Regions from separate parts of the Serratia sp. NPDC087055 genome, predicted to be linked through region 1. Evidence: predicted binding sites of a transcription regulator. Region 1 holds the regulator's gene; each other region holds the start of a gene.
What was found. The regulator PurR, encoded in region 1, represses purine synthesis genes. The targets are predictions, from matches to a motif close to CANGCAAACGTTTGCNTG.

Region 1 (2,269 bases):
GCTATCAATCAGGCGTTTGGTTCTTTCGCTGCCTTTAAAGAACAATTCAGCGATGCCGCAATCAAAAACTTTGGCGCCGGGTGGACCTGGCTGGTGAAGAGGACTGACGGCTCGCTGGCCATTGTCAGCACGTCGAACGCGGGCACGCCGCTGACCGGCGAAGATAAACCCTTGCTGACCGTCGACGTGTGGGAGCACGCCTACTACATCGATTACCGCAACGCCCGCCCGACTTACCTGGAGAACTTCTGGGCGCTGGTTAACTGGGCATTTGTGGAGAAAAATCTGGCATAGCGTGGGATAAGGCAAACAGGCGCACGAAGCGGCGCCTGTTTTTACTTCGGGGATCAGTTCAATGCTGCAGTGAAGCTAAAAGCAATAATCACGGCCAGCGCACAGACAGTGGTGAACAGTGACATTTTCAGATCGGTATCCATTACAACTCCTTTTCAGATTGGTTTTCCCAAGGATAAAAGGCACACAATTAATGCGTCAAACCATTTTCACACAGTTGGCCAATAAAATCTTGTTATCATTTCCCGGTTTATAATACCGATTACCTCTTCCCCTTTTGCTCAATATGGGACAAAATTCGCAGTTCACAACTGTGTACCGGCAAAAATGCCCCTCCTGACCAAGCGCTGACGACTTCAACACACTAAAAACTCAGTTTTCGCTTCTTTGGAGAAGGATCTACGCAGGCAAACGATTAACATCACACTTACATACTGCAACATGTGAGTTCAGGAGTCATTCTTTACATGGCAACGATTAAAGATGTGGCCAAACGCGCTGGCGTTTCCACCACCACCGTTTCGCACGTCATCAATAAGACTCGTTTCGTCGCCGAAGAGACTAAAGCGGCCGTGAGTGCCGCAATTAAAGAGCTGCATTATTCACCCAGCGCAGTGGCGCGCAGTCTGAAGGTCAATCACACCAAATCGATTGGCCTGCTGGCAACCTCCAGTGAAGCGCCCTACTTTGCTGAAGTGATCGAAGCGGTAGAAAACAGCTGCTACAGCAAAGGCTATACGCTGATACTGTGTAACTCGCACAACAATTTGGACAAACAGCGTGCCTATCTGGCAATGCTGGCGCAAAAGCGCGTCGATGGCTTGTTGGTGATGTGTTCAGAATATCCGGACCAATTGCTTGGGATGCTGGAAGATTACCGCAACATCCCAATGGTTGTCATGGACTGGGGCGCCGCACGCGGTGATTTTACTGATACCATCATTGATAACGCGTTCGAAGGTGGCTATCTGGCTGGGCGCTATCTGATCGAACGCGGACACCGCGATATCGGCGCCATTCCCGGCCAACTGTCACGTAACACTGGGGGCGGGCGCCATCAGGGCTTCTTAAAAGCGATGGAGGAAGCCCATATCGACGTGCGCGACGAGTGGATCGTCCAGGGTGACTTTGAGCCAGAATCCGGCTACAAGGCCATGCACCAGATACTGTCGCAGAAACAGCGTCCGACAGCGGTATTCTGTGGTGGCGATATCATGGCAATGGGGGCTATCTGCGCCGCCGATGAGCTTGGGCTACGCGTGCCTCAAGACATCTCGGTCATTGGCTACGATAACGTGCGCAATGCGCGCTATTTCACCCCGGCGCTGACCACTATTCATCAGCCCAAAGAGCGTTTGGGTGAGATGGCATTCACCATGTTGTTGGATCGCATCATCAGCAAGCGTGAAGAATCACAGGTGATTGAGGTGCATCCCAAGTTGGTTGAGCGCCGTTCGGTTGCTGACGGCCCGTTCATCGATTACCGCCGCTAGTCATTCGCGCCGGAAGCCACTGCGGTTTCCGGCGTCACTTCGCTTAACCATTCCTGATTCAACGTTTCACTGTCCCCTAAATAGTCCAACAGCCAGGCCATCGCCGGGGAAGGCGTATTTTGCTGCCACGTCAGGCAACAAGGGCTGGCTGGGAACGGCTCCTGCAACTGTAACGCCACCAGCTCGCCACGTTGTACTAACGGCAAGACCTGATGCGCAGGCATCATCCCGACACACAATCCGGCGCACAGGCAATCCACCGCCGACGACCAGTCCGGCACCACCAACCGCCGCTGGTTATCCAACGTCCAGGTGACACGCTTGGGGAGATTGCGTGAGGTATCCTCCAGGCAGAGCGATGGGAAAGGCCGTAGCTGATCATCGTTTAACACGCCATCCTGAGCCGCCAGTGGATGTTGCGGGCTGGCCACACACAACCAACGCATATCGCCCATATCGCGAAAGGCAAACCCACCGCCGAC
Region 2 (2,269 bases), 1.2 Mb from region 1:
CCGCGGCGAAAACGCGCAAGGCTGGGGTTACTGCGTGTTTGCTGAAGTTGTTGAAGGCATGGACGTGGTTAACAAGATCAAAGGCGTGAAAACTGGCCGCAGCGGCATGCACCAGGACGTGCCGGTAGAAGACGTGATCATCACCAGCGTTACCGTCAGCGAGTAATCGCGGCTGCATGCACCAGCTGTTTATCGCAGATCTGCATTTAAGCGCACAGGAACCGGCAATCACTGCCGGTTTTCTGCGCTTTTTGCGGCAAGATGCCATTCACGCCGACGCCCTGTACATTCTTGGCGACCTGTTCGAAGCCTGGATCGGCGATGACGATCCCGAGCCGCTGCACGGTGAAATCGCCGCGGCGTTGAAGGCGCTGCAACAGGCTGGTGTGCCCTGCTATTTTATCCACGGTAATCGTGACTTTCTGGTTGGCAAACGCTTTGCCCGCGCCAGCGGTATGCAGCTGCTGCCGGAAGAAAAGGTGCTGGACCTGTACGGCCGCAAAATACTGATCCTGCACGGTGACACACTCTGTACCGACGATCATGCATACCAAGAATTCCGCAGCAAAGTGCATAACACCTGGATCCAACGGCTGTTTCTGGCAATGCCGTTGCGTTGGCGTCTTAAGATCGCCGCCAAAATGCGCGCACGTAGCCAACAGAGCAACCAATACAAGTCTGAATCTATTATGGACGTCAACCCGCAAGCGGTTGAACAGGCAATGTTACGACACAACGTTCACTGGATGATCCACGGTCACACACACCGTCCAGCCGTGCATGATCTGACGCTGAGCAACGGTAAAGCCCACCGCGCAGTACTGGGTGCCTGGCACGTTGAAGGCTCAATGATCAAAGTCAGCGCTGACGCCGTCGAATTGATCCAATTCCCCTTCTAAGTTCCTGACATATTGCGCGAGTAAAAAATTCGCGCTTTTGACGGTGAAAACTGGCGACGCAACCGTTTTCCTTGCCGTGCGCTCATGGTATGCTCTACGCCCTCATTCGGCCTCCCGCCGCAGGCAACCGGCCGTCGTTTGTACAATTACAGGAGCCTTACACCCATGGGAGCCAACGCCGCTTCAGCCACCCACGCTGGGGTTAAAATCGCAATTGTAATGGGATCGAAAAGTGACTGGGCCACCATGCAGTTTGCGGCCGACGTCCTGACCTCGCTCAATGTCCCGTTCCATGTCGAAGTCGTTTCCGCTCATCGTACGCCAGATAAGCTGTTCAGCTTCGCCGAACAGGCAAGTGCCAATGGCTTTGACGTGATCATCGCCGGTGCGGGCGGTGCTGCGCATCTGCCAGGCATGCTGGCCGCGAAAACTCTGGTACCGGTGCTGGGTGTGCCGGTGCAAAGCGCCGCATTGAGTGGCGTAGATAGCCTGTACTCCATCGTACAAATGCCACGTGGTATCCCCGTCGGTACGCTGGCGATCGGCAAAGCCGGCGCCGCTAATGCCGCACTCTTGGCAGCGCAAATTCTGGCACTGCACGACCCGCTGCTGGCACAACGCCTGGCAGACTGGCGTCAAGCGCAGACCGACGACGTACTGAACAACCCGGATCCGCGGGAGGAAGCATGAAGCCGGTTTGCGTACTGGGCAATGGTCAGTTGGGGCGCATGCTGCGCCAGGCCGGTGAACCGCTGGGTATCGCCGTCTATCCGGTTGGCATCGACGCCGAACCGGAAGCTGTGCCTTATCAAAACAGTGTGATCACCGCCGAGATCGAACGCTGGCCGGAAACGGCACTGACGCGCGAATTAGCGACCCATAATAGTTTCGTCAACCGCGATATTTTCCCGCGTTTGGCAGATCGTCTGACGCAAAAACAGTTGCTCGATCAACTGGGTCTGGATACCGCACCTTGGCAGCTGCTGGCCAACGCCGCCGAATGGCCGCAGGTATTTGCCACCCTCGGTGAGCTGGCCATTGTCAAACGCCGTGTGGGCGGATACGACGGTCGCGGCCAATGGCGTTTACGCCCAGGCCAGGAAGCCGAGTTGCCGGCAGATGCCTACGGTGAATGCATCGTCGAACAAGGTATTAACTTCTCTGGCGAGGTGTCTTTGGTTGGTGCGCGTGGGCACGATGGCAAGTCCGTGTTCTATCCGCTGACCCATAACCTGCATGAAGAAGGTATTCTGCGCACCAGCGTCGCATTGCCGCAGCCTAACCCAGCCTTGCAGCATCAGGCCGAGCAGATGCTAACCGCCATCCTTGATGAGCTGAACTACGTCGGTGTGATGGCGATGGAGTGCTTT
Region 3 (2,269 bases), 1.3 Mb from region 1:
TGGCCTGTCTGAGTGAGCAGGTCGATGAATGGTACTGTGCGCCGCTTGAAGGGCCGCGCGGTGCCAGTGTTGAGCTGTTGGCGCAATATTTAACGGAACCGCGGCAGTTTACCGATGTCGAAACTGCCTGGCGTCAGGCTATGCAGGACGCTGAAAAACAGGATATTGTGATCGTCTGTGGATCGTTCCACACCGTTGCACACGTGATGGCGGCGTTAGACGAGATGCGGGGAGTGTGAGTGGCAAGTAAATTTCAAAACCGATTGGTGGGTACCGTGATTCTGGTTGCGCTGGGGGTGATTATCCTGCCAGGGCTGTTGGACGGTAAAAAGAAACATTACGAGGATGAATTCGCAGCCATTCCATTGGTGCCGAAGGCCGGTGATGTGGAAGAGAACGACGTGGTGCCACCGGTAAGTCAGCCATTGCCGGCACAACCGCCGGAAGGCGCAGGTGCATTGGTTGAACAGCAGGCGGCTAACGAGGCGGCGACGCAGCAGGCCGCGCAGAAGCCGGCTCAGGTCACGCAGGCACCGGTCGAGACGCGTCCGCAACCGACGCCGACGCCAACGCCACAGCCGAAACCTAAACCGGTAGAAACCAAGCCGGTGGAAGTGAAACCAAAACCGGTGCAGCAGCCGAAACCGGTGGAAGTGAAGCCGGTAGCCAAACCTGAGCCGAAGCCAGAACCGACACCGAAGCCTGAACCTGCACCTGTGCAGAAACCGGCGGAAGAGAAAGCACCGGCAGGGCAAGCGTATGTGGTGCAACTGGGGGCGTTGAAGAATGCTGCCAAGGTGAACGAAGTGGTCGCGTCGCTCAGGCTGTCCGGCTATCGTGCTTTCACCGTGCCATCCACACCGGTACAGGGGCAGATTACTCGGATTTACGTCGGTCCAGACGCCTCGAAACAGAAACTGCAGTCTTCATTGCCTGCGCTGAACTCCCTCAGCGGTTTGAGCGGCCAGGTGAAGCCATACGGCGTACGTTAAGAGAAAGGGGCACAGCATGCTGTGCCCCTAAACCTATGCGTGCCAGTATAATCATTAAATAAACTGTGCCTTTCGTAGCTGAAATGGCCTATGTAGGCGCGGCGGTTGGGAATTTTTTTATCGCCGCTTTTTATTTGTAACGTGGTAGGAAAACCCCTACGCAAACGTTTTCTTTTTCTGTTAGAATTCGCCGCGAATTGGATCACCCGTTAGATTTCATGTCGTATCAAGGCAGCCAACGCAGATGCGGTATGAAAGATGAAGGGGGCAGGGGCGATTCATTATTGGAATAGTTCATGGTCTGGATTGATTACGTCATTATAGCGGTGATTGGATTTTCGGCTCTGGTGAGCCTGATCCGAGGGTTTGTTCGCGAAGCATTGTCACTTGTGACATGGGGATGTGCGTTTTTTGTTGCCAGCCATTTCTACTCTTACCTTGCGGTCTACTTCACTCGTTTTGAAGATGAACTGGTGCGAAACGGTATCGCGATTGCAATCTTGTTTATTGCGACCCTGATCGTAGGAGCTATTGTTAACTATGTGATTAGCTCACTGGTAGAGAAAACCGGGTTATCAGGCACCGACCGGGTGCTGGGCGTCTGTTTCGGCGCACTGCGCGGCGTGTTGATCGTTTCGGCGATACTGTTTTTCCTGGATACCTTTACTGGTTTTTCACAAAGTGCCGATTGGAAACAGTCGCAGCTTATTCCCCAGTTCAGTTACATCATCAGGTGGTTCTTTGACTACCTGCAGAGCACGTCGAGTTTCTTACCGACCCATTTACCAGGGCGGTAGCGCTGATGAGGAAAAGACAACATGTGCGGTATTGTCGGTATCGCCGGTTTTATGCCGGTAAACCAGTCGATTTATGATGCGCTGACGGTGCTTCAGCACCGTGGCCAGGATGCCGCAGGCATCGTCACCATTGATGCCCATAACGGGTTCCGCCTGCGTAAAGCAAACGGTCTGGTGAAGGATGTGTTTGAGGCACGCCATATGCAGCGTTTGCAGGGCAACATGGGTATTGGCCATGTGCGTTACCCGACGGCTGGCAGCTCCAGTGCTTCAGAGGCTCAACCTTTCTATGTAAACTCACCGTTCGGCATTACGCTGGCACATAACGGCAATCTGACCAATGCCCATGAACTGCGCCAGACGTTGTTCGAAAGCGGTCGCCGCCATATCAACACCACATCCGACTCTGAGATTCTGCTGAACGTGCTGGCCAGTGAGCTGGACCGCTTCCAACACTATCCGCTGGAGTCCGACAACGTC

Region 2: purE (5-(carboxyamino)imidazole ribonucleotide mutase) is a predicted target of PurR. The motif match lies at 955-972, and genes of this name have one in related genera.
Region 3: cvpA (colicin V production protein) is a predicted target of PurR. The motif match lies at 1,150-1,167, and genes of this name have one in related genera.

Annotation. Positions count from the first base shown of each region.
Region 1 covers NZ_JBJDOG010000001.1:1,420,772-1,423,040, forward strand. Annotated here, with positions in the region: gene sodB (superoxide dismutase [Fe]) at 1-294, shown strand, start outside; gene ACI2J2_RS06665 (YnhF family membrane protein) at 348-437, opposite strand; gene purR (HTH-type transcriptional repressor PurR) at 762-1,787, shown strand; gene punR (DNA-binding transcriptional activator PunR) at 1,784-2,269, opposite strand, start outside.
Region 2 covers NZ_JBJDOG010000001.1:2,586,878-2,589,146, forward strand. Annotated here, with positions in the region: gene ppiB (peptidylprolyl isomerase B) at 1-166, shown strand, start outside; gene ACI2J2_RS12325 (UDP-2,3-diacylglucosamine diphosphatase) at 177-899, shown strand; gene purE (5-(carboxyamino)imidazole ribonucleotide mutase) at 1,065-1,589, shown strand; gene purK (5-(carboxyamino)imidazole ribonucleotide synthase) at 1,586-2,269, shown strand, end outside.
Region 3 covers NZ_JBJDOG010000001.1:168,058-170,326, forward strand. Annotated here, with positions in the region: gene folC (bifunctional tetrahydrofolate synthase/dihydrofolate synthase) at 1-239, shown strand, start outside; gene dedD (cell division protein DedD) at 240-992, shown strand; gene cvpA (colicin V production protein) at 1,289-1,789, shown strand; gene purF (amidophosphoribosyltransferase) at 1,811-2,269, shown strand, end outside.